2 regions of the Pseudoalteromonas qingdaonensis genome follow, and region 1 is predicted to be linked to the other one. Evidence: predicted binding sites of a transcription regulator. Region 1 holds the regulator's gene; the other holds the start of a gene.
What was found. The regulator LexA, encoded in region 1, represses DNA repair genes until DNA is damaged. The targets are predictions, from matches to a motif close to TACTGTATNNNNATACAGTA.
Positions count from the first base shown of each region.

Region 2: a site for LexA is predicted at 1,698-1,717, ahead of WCN91_RS08020 (YebG family protein). Genes of this name have one in related genera too.

Region 1 is NZ_JBCGCU010000005.1:206,849-212,204, reverse strand. It holds gene WCN91_RS06860 (restriction endonuclease) at 1-684, shown strand, start outside; gene WCN91_RS06855 (hypothetical protein) at 1,046-1,309, shown strand; gene WCN91_RS06850 (PaaI family thioesterase) at 1,689-2,153, opposite strand; gene WCN91_RS06845 (DUF924 family protein) at 2,405-2,935, shown strand; gene lexA (transcriptional repressor LexA) at 3,057-3,674, shown strand; gene coxB (cytochrome c oxidase subunit II) at 3,992-5,125, shown strand; gene ctaD (cytochrome c oxidase subunit I) at 5,122-5,356, shown strand, end outside.
Region 2 is NZ_JBCGCU010000007.1:71,665-77,020, forward strand. It holds gene WCN91_RS08010 (GAF domain-containing protein) at 1-62, shown strand, start outside; gene WCN91_RS08015 (amino acid aminotransferase) at 109-1,302, shown strand; gene WCN91_RS08020 (YebG family protein) at 1,365-1,682, opposite strand; gene WCN91_RS08025 (ComEA family DNA-binding protein) at 1,906-2,223, shown strand; gene WCN91_RS08030 (DUF6170 family protein) at 2,246-2,548, opposite strand; gene dsbB (disulfide bond formation protein DsbB) at 2,890-3,405, opposite strand; gene fadR (fatty acid metabolism transcriptional regulator FadR) at 3,629-4,342, shown strand; gene WCN91_RS08045 (peroxiredoxin) at 4,616-5,221, shown strand.

The DNA.
Region 1 (5,356 bases):
ATAGCAGAAGGTGCTTTGAGACAATATACAAAAGCTATTTTCATAAATGATTTTAAAGAGTTATCAGCTAAATGCCGTCAGTTGTCTTACAGGAATGAATTTGGTGAAATCGAAAGAGAAGATTTTATAAATTATCTTGTGGGGAAATATATTAATTCAAGGGTAGAGGCTCCATTACGTGCTTTCAAACAGTTTTTGACGGACTACTGTGATAAAGAATGGGTTATAGCTCTGGATATGTCGGAGCTGTATCGTGAGAATATAATGATGGTTTTAGATATTGTTAGGGAAGATGCCTCTGCTTGTGAGAATGAGCCTGATGATCCATATGAGTATGAAAAGATAGTAGCCCACCAACTTTGTGAACTGGGGTGGACTGCGTATTCTACTTCTGGTAGTGGCGATCAAGGAGCAGATGTTGTTGCCGAAAAATATGGTTTGAGGTTTGTTATTCAATGTAAGCTGTATAGCCAACCTGTAGGAAATAAAGCTGTTCAGGAGGTATCTTCTGCAAGAGATTACTATGAAGCGTTTGGTGCCGCAGTTGTAACAAATAATGACTATACAAAGTCTGCTAAGCAATTGGCTGAAAGCCAGGACGTATGGCTTCTCCATGATAGCATGCTCGATGAGTGGAGTTACGCTGTAGATCAAATGATTGAAGCGCTTGATGGCGAAGATTAACTTTGGCTAGGGTCTGTTGATCTTTGTTGTACATATTTTGCTTAGCAATGCGTCGGCAGCCACATTATTGAAAATACCGGTGACAGAGGGCGTTCAGAAATATTAAGGTGGGAGTCCAGTTTGGTTTGTTCTGGTGCCTTCTATATTACGTAGCCTTATTGGTGGTATTTTTAAATTAGCCGTTAAATATCCAATACCTGCGTTAGTCATAGTAGTAATTGTTTTAATTGCTGGTAATTCATAAACACATAACAAGACCTTAAAGTCGGATTCGTAACAGTTTGCTCAGTTTCACTTCGTTTCATATTTTAGCAAACTGCTCACCGCTTAAGGCGGCGTTATACATTTCATAGAGGCTCATATGATTATCCAATTTAAGTGGTCAAATGCAAACTATCTTGAAGCTGGTAAACAAGCTGAGTTTGAAAAAGCAGTTAGAGACGATTTAAATTTAGAATCTGATGATAGAGCAAAACCATGTCATACCGGAGATTTGCTCGTTGATCTTAGTGTTGCAGGTCTATCGCTGAATAAAGTGGTTGGCAACGTTAAATGTAATTGCGGAATCAGCTATTTAATTATTGATGGTACAGTAAATCAAAATATTAGTTACAGCAGGGTCTGATAGACACTGCATGTATAACAAGCACCATCAAAAACGGGTCCTATGGACGCTCGACTCGCAACAAGTTGCTCCCGTTTTGATTCGCGCTGTAGAAATCGGCTTTTGTTGTGGAGTGTGCTAGAGACAGCGAGATAGGGATATCGAGCTAGGTTTACCGAGGTAGGACACCTCGTTAAACCTTGTCGAAAGCAAAACGAAACGCTTAACAAAAGCTTGAGTTCGGAAGCATTAGCGAATCCCGGGTTCGCGGGGTTTCCAAAGGGGGAGTCGAATCACTCCCTCTTTGGTTGTTGTCGCCAACGCGACAAAATCTAAAATCGAAGCGCCTTTCGCAAGGCTAAAGCCTCGCCTACAGACAAGGTGCAGAAACAATCCCGCATTAAAGGCCGGTGCCCTTTGATCGCTTCTCCACCACCGCTGCGGTCATCCTTGAAATACAACACAAATCGCCCGCGCTGTTATAAATCTTAATCTCCCACACGGAAGAGCGGCCGCCGATATGCACGGGTTTGGTTACGGCTTTGAGGGTACCGGTGCGTGAGGCTTTGAGGTGGTTGGCGTTGATCTCCTGGCCGACGCAGTAGTATTTGCTGGTATCGACAACAAAGTTGGCGGCGTAGCTGGCGACGGTTTCGGCCAGTACCACGTAGGCGCCGCCGTGGACTATGCCCATGGGGTTGTAGAGCTCGTTGTCGATTGGCATGGTGGCCACCAGGTAGTCGTCGCCGATTTCGCTGATTTCAATACCGAGTTTGGTCATCAAGGTGCCTTTGCCGCCGACGCCGAGGTCTAGTTGGCGGCAAAGATCAAAATCGATTTCCTGTGCCCAAATACGTGTGCTCATGCTTACTGCTCCTTATGTGGCAAGGTCTGTGAATGCTCGGGTGTTGCTCACGATGGCAACCTGGCTCACATAATGCTGCACATGCTCCGGCATCTGCAAGTCTTTTACGATGGTTAGCTTGCGCAGGGAGGGAAGAGCGGGCGGCTGTATCTGGGGTTGTGAGCAAAAATATCGCCTCCTTGTCATCATCCGAACCCCTGAATTGACTAGACTGTTTGTAACGGCTTAAGGGTTAATGCGCAGGAGAGGTTATGGACTTTCAATCCGTGTATGATTTTTGGTTTTATCAGTGCCAGCCAGAGGATTGGTTTAAAAAGAGTGAGGGGTTCGACGCTCAAGTCACTGAGTTGTTTGCCGAAACCCACCGCGCTGCCAGTCGGGGTGAGCTGTATCAATGGCGTCGAAGTGCCAAAGGGGCGCTCTGTGAAATTATCGTGCTGGATCAATTCTCCCGTAATATATATCGCGATACCGCCAGCGCCTTTGCTCAGGATGCGCAAGCCCTGTGTCTGGCTCAGCATGCGCTAGAAAAGGGTTACGATCTGCTGCTAACCGAGCAGGAGCGTAGTTTTTTATATATGCCTTATATGCACAGCGAAAGCACCGCCATTCATATACTTGCCGAGCACCTGTTTCGACCTTTGGAGAGTTATTCCTATGAGCTGGCCCGTAAGGCTATTATTGACCGCTTTGGTCGCTACCCCCATCGCAACGCCATACTCGGGTGTCGGTCGCCCCCCGAGGAGCAAGCTTTTCTGGAGACGCCCAGCAGTGGCTTTTAACTTGTCGCTGTGGGGCTAAAGAGGAGAGGGGGCGACTTCCGTAAATTCCCTGATTTTATTTGCGATTTTCTGACAACTGTATATACTCACAGTTAAATGTACTGTATGGAAAACCAGTTGTATGCGCCCTTTAACTAATCGCCAATCGCAAATTTTAGAGCTGATCAAAGTCTTTATTAAAGATACCGGCATGCCGCCAACGCGCGCCGAAATTGCACAAACATTAGGTTTTCGCAGTGCCAATGCTGCCGAGGAGCACCTTAAGGCGCTGGCCAAAAAAGGGGTGATCAGAATGAAACCCGGTGCCAGCCGAGGTATTCAGCTGGTTGAGGAAGAAGAGCCGGAGCAATTAGGCCTGCCGTTAATCGGTCGCGTTGCCGCCGGTGAGCCTATTTTGGCGCAGGAACATATCGAGAGTCATTGCCAAATCGACCCCATGTTGTTTAAGCCGGCGGCGGACTATCTGTTACGGGTTAATGGCATGAGTATGAAGGATATAGGTATTCTTGATGGCGACCTGCTGGCGGTACATCGTGCTCAGGTGGCCGAAAACGGTCAGGTGGTGGTGGCCCGAGTGGGTGACGACGTAACCGTGAAACGCCTGGAAAAGGCCGGCCGCAAGGTTTTACTGCATGCGGAAAATGAAGAATTTGCTCCTATCGAAGTCGATTTAGAACATGAATCTTTTGATATTGAGGGCTTAGCGGTTGGTGTAATTCGAAACGCCGACTGGATGTAGGTTTTATTTGGTATTTTGGCCCCCGATACGCCGTTTATTGGGGGTTTTACGACGCTTTTCTCCCTTCTTTCACTGTTAGCTAACAGTTTGAATATTCCACAAATATTTATTTAAAAAAGCAAAACAAAAACGCTTCATTTCTTGCTATTCGTTCAAATCTTGACTAATTGGTTAGATTACAGGCTTTGCTGGTTGCTTTTTAATCGCTTTGTGTAAAGTAAATGTAATCGGCCAGTTCTAAGCATAATAATAATGAAGATTGGCTAGCAGTAATTGCCTCTTCTCTTTTTGCGTTGCGCGTTTTAAGGAGATGGTACATGAAGCAGCTGTGCTCCCTCATGTTGCTGTGTCTGTTTGCCCCGCACTTGGCTTTTGCAAATAGTGATTATAATTTGCGCCCAGGGGTGACGGATATCAGCGAGAATGTTTACCAGTTACACATGACGATATTTATAATCTGTTGTGTGATTGGGGTGATAGTGTTCACTATCATGTTTTGGGCCTTACTAAGGCACCGTAAGTCAAAAGGTGCGCAGCCCGCATCTTTTCACGAGAGCACTAAGGTCGAAATTATTTGGACCGCAATTCCCTTTCTTATCCTTATCGGCATGGCGGTACCTGCGACCAAGACCTTGATTGCCATGGAAGATACCAGCAAGGCCGATATCACCATAAAGATCACCGGCTCGCAGTGGAAGTGGCATTACGAGTATATGGGCCATGATGTGGGCTTTTATTCCTTACTGGCCACGCCACAGGAACAAATTCAGAACGCTCAGAAGAAAGGCGAGAACTACCTTCTTGAAGTGGATAAGCCACTGGTGATCCCAACCGGTAAAAAAGTACGCTTCCTGATGACCTCGGACGATGTTATCCATTCCTGGTGGGTGCCGGACTTTGCGGTGAAAAAAGACGCCAACCCAGGCTTTATCAATGAGGCCTGGACCAAGGTTAACGAAACCGGTATCTATCGCGGCCAATGTGCCGAGCTGTGTGGTAAAGACCACGGCTTTATGCCCGTGGTAGTTGAGGCCAAGGCACCGGCGGAATTCGATACCTGGCTGGCAGGGCAAAAACAGGCTGTGTTGGACCAAGCCCAGGCCGATGCGGCCTTGCTTGACCAAACTCTATCAAAAGACGAGCTGATGGCTCTGGGCGAGCAGGCTTATATGGCCCGCTGTGCCGCCTGTCACCAACCCACAGGTTTGGGCCTTGCCGGGGTGTTCCCTGCTATCAAGGGCAGCCCAATCGCAACTGGCGAAATTAAAGATCACATCGATATTGTGGTGCACGGTAAACCAGGCACCGCCATGCAGGCATTTGTTAGCCAGCTCACACTTAAAGAGCTAGCGGGTGTTATCACCTATCAGCGTAATGCGTTCGGTAATGACACCGGCGATGTTGTGCAACCAAGTGCAATTCAGGCCTTTATTGATGGGGAAGAACAATGAGTACAGCCGCTGCGACACATGAACACCACGGGCCTGCAACTGGTATTAAACGCTGGCTCTTTACCACGAACCATAAAGACATAGGCACGCTTTACCTGCTGTTTTCGTTGCTGATGTTTTTAACCGGCGGTGCCATGGCCATGGTGATCCGCGCCGAACTGTTCCAGCCGGGATTACAACTGGTTGATCCGCACTTTTTTAACCAGATGACCACAGTCCATGGTTTGATCA
Region 2 (5,356 bases), on a different contig from region 1:
CCGAACGCATAGCCTTGTTGGTTGCCGCAAGCAAAGAAATTGTCGCGCATCTGCCAGCCTAATGTGGCCGGGTATTGCTAACCCTGAGATAAATAAAAAGAGAGTCCCATGTTCTCACAATTAAAACCATTACCGACGGATCCCATTCTTGGGTTGATGGCTGCGTTTAAGGCTGACACCAATGCCAATAAAATCGACTTAGGTGTCGGTGTTTATAAAGACGAGCAGGGTAATACCCCTGTGCTAAAAGCGGTAAAAAAAGCGGAAGAGTTTCGCTTAGCCAATGAGACCAGCAAGTCTTATATCGGATTGGCCGGTAACCTGGATTATTGTCAGAAAATGGAAGAATTGTTGCTAGGCAATGCACACCCTGCTTTGCTGGCAAACCGTGTACGCACGGCACAAACTCCAGGTGGTACAGGTTCACTTCGCGTAGCCGCTGAGTTTATTAAACGTTGTAACGATAATGCCACTGTTTGGGTGACAACTCCGACCTGGGCTAACCATATCAGCCTGTTTGAAGCTGCCGGTCTGACGGTAAAAGAATACCCTTACTATGACTATGAAAAGAAGGGTTTATTGTTTGACGAAATGGTTAACGCCTTAAGTCAGATCCCAGCAGGTGATGTGGTATTGCTACATGCTTGTTGTCATAACCCAAGCGGTATGGATTTGAACGCCGAGCAATGGCAAACCGTAACCGATATCGCCAAAGCACAAGGCTTTACCGTGCTTATCGATATCGCCTATCAGGGTTTTGGTACTAGCCTGGACGAAGATGCTGCCGGCCTGCGCCTGCTTGCTTCACAGGTTGAAGAGCTGATCATCTGTTCTTCATGTTCGAAGAACTTTGGCCTTTACCGTGACCGTATCGGCGCCTGCTCTATCATCTCTAAAGATGCCAGCGCTGCCGATGTATCTAACTCGGTATTGTTAAGTGTAGTGCGCAGCATTTACTCTATGCCGCCGGCGCACGGTGCGGACATTGTTAGCACTATTCTATCTAGCTCTGAGCTAACTACTATGTGGCACGATGAACTGGATGAAATGCGTTCACGCATCAACGAATTCCGTTCATTACTAAAAGAGAAGCTAAACGACAAATGCCACGGCATGGACTTTTCATTTATTGAGCGCCAGCACGGTATGTTCTCTTTCTTAGGTATTAATAAAGAGCAGATCGAGCGTCTACAAAAAGAGTATTCGATTTACATCGTTGGCTCGAGCCGCGTTAACGTAGCCGGTATCAGCCATGCCAATATCGATTATTTCGCTGACGCCGTAGCCGAAGTAACCAAATAACTTTCGCTTAGAGCGAAGCAAAAAAAGCCAGCTATGCTGGCTTTTCTTTTTTGTACTGTTACTTAGGCTTCTTTGGCTTTTAGCTCGGTGACATTTTCCTGGCTGTCTTTATCTTGGGCTTTTGGCTTTTTTTCTGCTTTATTTTCGCTTGGTTTCGCGCCTTTTAACACCTGCATAAACTCATCTTTTTGTTTGGCGATTTGCAGTGCCAGGCCTTCTACCTGTTGTTCACTTAAGGGCACATCTGTGTTGTCCAGCAGACCTTCAAGGCTTTCGGCAATATCGAGCATTTTGTCATAAGCATCGGCTTCTTTCTTGCTGGTAAAGGTCATGCGCTCGACTCCATTTCTTTCAACTACGTACTTAACGACAACAGCCATGGGATCTCCTAACTATACTGTTTTTTTATACAGTTAGATTAGGGTGGCAAGCAGCTAAGGTCAAGGTGTTTTTATGTTTTTCCGTAACTTGTGAACGAATATGAGGCTTAATCTTTGCCTCTGTGCCTGCGTTTCTAAGCCTTTAGGTTGACAAGCCCTCTCCCGTCTTCTTTATTTAATAACGGTAGTACAATGGAATATTCATCACTTTAAGGAGAGAAGTATGAAACTACTTAACACCTCTACAAGCGCCATTATCGGCGCTATTGCAACTACACTTTTACTTGCCACCACAATGCCAGCCCAGGCTGCACCGACTAAGCCCAATCAAAGCGAAGTGCCACGTTCGGCCAAAGTGAGCTTGAATAAAGCCACGGCCGAACAATTGCAGACCTTGCCTGGTATTGGTCCGGCGAAAGCCAAGGCAATTATCGAGTATCGCGATAAAAACGGCGGTTTTAAGAGTGTTGAGCAATTGGATGATGTGCCAGGGATAGGCGCGCGGTTAATGGCCGAGCTCAAGGATAAGGTGTCGTTGTAATTGGTAAAATCTAAAGGCAGCGTTAGCTGCCTTTCTTATGCTCAGTAATCGCTTGGTCGAGATGACGACAGGCAAAATAGTGGCGTACCGGTAACACTAAAACAGGGTAGGCAAGACCGGCGAGTAGTAACCAGGGCACCATTTTCCACCCCTCAAAACGTACCAATAATAAAAACAGCGGCGTAATTAGCAGCAGCTTAATTATATTGAGCAGGATTCGCTCTTGGGCGCTTAACAATTCCAGTGCATCAGCCACCAGTTGCAGACGCTGGCGGTGGCTGAAAGATTGCAGCTTAGGAATTTGGCTGGCTAAAAAATAAATCATGATATTAGGGTCTGTTTATCTTTGCGGTTTACTTTATGTTCAATCTAAACGCATTCTGATGAATATAATCACTAATTTATGTGGTCAAATTCATCCATGAAGCTTGGTTACATCGCGCATCCATGCGCTCACCTCGCTAAGCTGCGAAGCATTGCTTCGGTCTTGCTCGCCTATGTTCATCGCGAGCAACACAGAGCAGGATGCGTTTAGGTGAACCCGTAGGGCAGCGTTTGTAGCGCATTTCTACTGTGTTGTTACATGTTTATGTAGAATAACTACACCACACATGTGCCGCCTTGTACAAATACACTACAAACTGCTGCAGAAACAAACAACAAAGGTCAACAGACCCTAGGCTTAAAGAACAAGCTAGCACAGGTCACTATAACCGCTGCCGCAGCAAGGGCCGCAAAAATTACCTGCATCCAGCCCGGCATAGATAGGCCTGCGAACTGCCAATCTATGTTGCCACAATCGCCAGTCGCGGCGAAAAAGCCAGGGATCCATTCATGCAAGGGCACGGGGAAGTTAGGCTCAAATTCGCAGACAAAGGCAAAAGGATCTGTGGTGGTTTGCATCACTAGGTGTTCACGAGCCAATAGTAGCCCCCAAATGCTAGCAACCAACCAGGTCGCCAGGCCGCTCAGGCGTAGCCACGTATTAGCAGGGTTTATGGCGCCAACAAGGCCAGCTATCAAGACACCCAGCATGGCGGTACGTTGATAAATACACATGATACACGGAGCTAAATCCATGGCGTATTGAAAATAAAGGGCTGTTGCCTCGAATAAAAAGGCAGTAAGTGCCAACAACAACCAAGGAGTGCGTGTGCGCGAGATGCTACTTAACCAGCTCATTAGATTCTCTTATTAATTTTTATTTTGGGGATTATGCCCCTGCACCTGGGTCTATGCAAGCGTCGAGCAAAACAGAGAAAAGCTGATACTTTATTGTTGTTTTGTGTAATTGCCAGCTAGAGGAGAGCTGCTTTACAGTGAAGTTTTCTTGTTAGTTGCTGATCATCTGGTACAATCAGTGGAATAACTAAAATGAAATAAACCCTGCTGAAGTGGACCTTAGATGAGAATTTTTAAAGCGAAAAGCCCGGCTGGATTTGCTGAGGAATATATAGTTGAGTCCATCTGGAATGGGGAGTTTCCACCTGGCTCTATTCTTCCTGCCGAGCGCGAGCTATCGGAACTCATTGGCGTGACTCGCACGACTTTGCGTGAAGTTTTACAACGCCTTGCTCGAGATGGTTGGTTAACCATTCAGCATGGTAAGCCAACGCGAGTAAATAACTTTTGGGAAACCTCGGGCTTGAATATTCTTGAGACCTTAGGGCGTCTTGATGAAGATAAAATGCCGGAGCTGACCGATCAGTTACTTTCTGCCCACACTAACATCAGTGCCATCTATATGCGTGCGGCGATTAAAATCGACCCAGAGCGCGTAAAGGAAATTGTTGCCGATCGCGATAGCGTTGAAGACACGGCCCAAGCCTTTGCCGATTATGATTACCTGGTACATCATCACCTGGCCAGTGCCGGTAACAATAAAATTTATGTGTTGATCCTCAATGGCTTTAGAGGTTTTTACTCCAAGATAGGTTGTCACTATTTCTCTGACCCTCGTACTCGTGAGTTAGCGCGTCAGTTCTATTCAGATTTGGTTGAGCTGGCAGAGAAGCAAGATCACGATGGCGCCATTTCCTTGATTCGTCGCTATGGTCATCAAAGTGGTCAAATCTGGCAGGAAATTCGTGGCGATATGCCCGAAAATATTATGGATTAATAAAGAGCCTGCGAAAGCAGGCTTTTTTGTCTCTGCTCACTTTAAAATTTAATAATCACTTTTTTCGATAGCTGCTATCGTTAAATGCGATTGTTCTTTTGTGCCCTAGCTCAGTAACATAGGGCATTAAGAATTTAATGCTTGTATTTTGGTTGCCGGGGGTTGTTTTTAAACAGCCCGTCACTATATCTAAGTACAGGAATAATTAGAGGCTAGGCGGGATTGCCGCCTCAGTCGCAAAGTACGATAACTCAAACTATTTTGGAGAATAAAATGGGTGTATTAGTAGGCCGCAAGGCACCAGACTTTACAGCTGCAGCAGTGCTAGGTAATGGCGAAATCGTAGATAGCTACAACCTGCACGAGACAATCAAAGGCAAGAAAGCGGTTATCTTTTTCTACCCACTAGATTTCACTTTCGTTTGTCCTTCAGAGCTAATCGCTTTCGACAAGCGTTATGAAGAGTTCCAAAAGCGTGGCGTTGAAGTAATCGGTGTTTCTATCGATTCACAATTCTCACACAACGCATGGCGTAACACTGCCGTTGCTGACGGTGGTATCGGTCAAGTTAAATACGCACTAGTTGCTGACGTTAAGCACGAAATCTGTCAAGCATACGACGTTGAGCACCCAGAAGCTGGCGTTGCTTTCCGTGGTTCTTTCCTAATCGACGAAGAAGGCACTGTACGTCACCAGGTAGTTAACGACCTACCTCTAGGCCGTAACATCGACGAGATGCTACGCATGGTTGACGCACTAGCATTCCACAGCGAGCACGGCGAAGTATGTCCTGCTGGTTGGACTGAAGGTAAAAAAGGTATGGACGCAAGCCCTGAAGGTGTTGCTAAATTCCTATCTGAAAACGAAGGCGACCTATAAGGTTTACCCCGAGTTTGAAAAACCGCGCTTAGGCGCGGTTTTTTTGTGCCTGGATATTTGCCAAGGTGCCTGCTGAATTGAGATCACTCGGTCACTGAGGTAGAGCAGGGTGCGTAAGGAAAAGACATAAAAAAA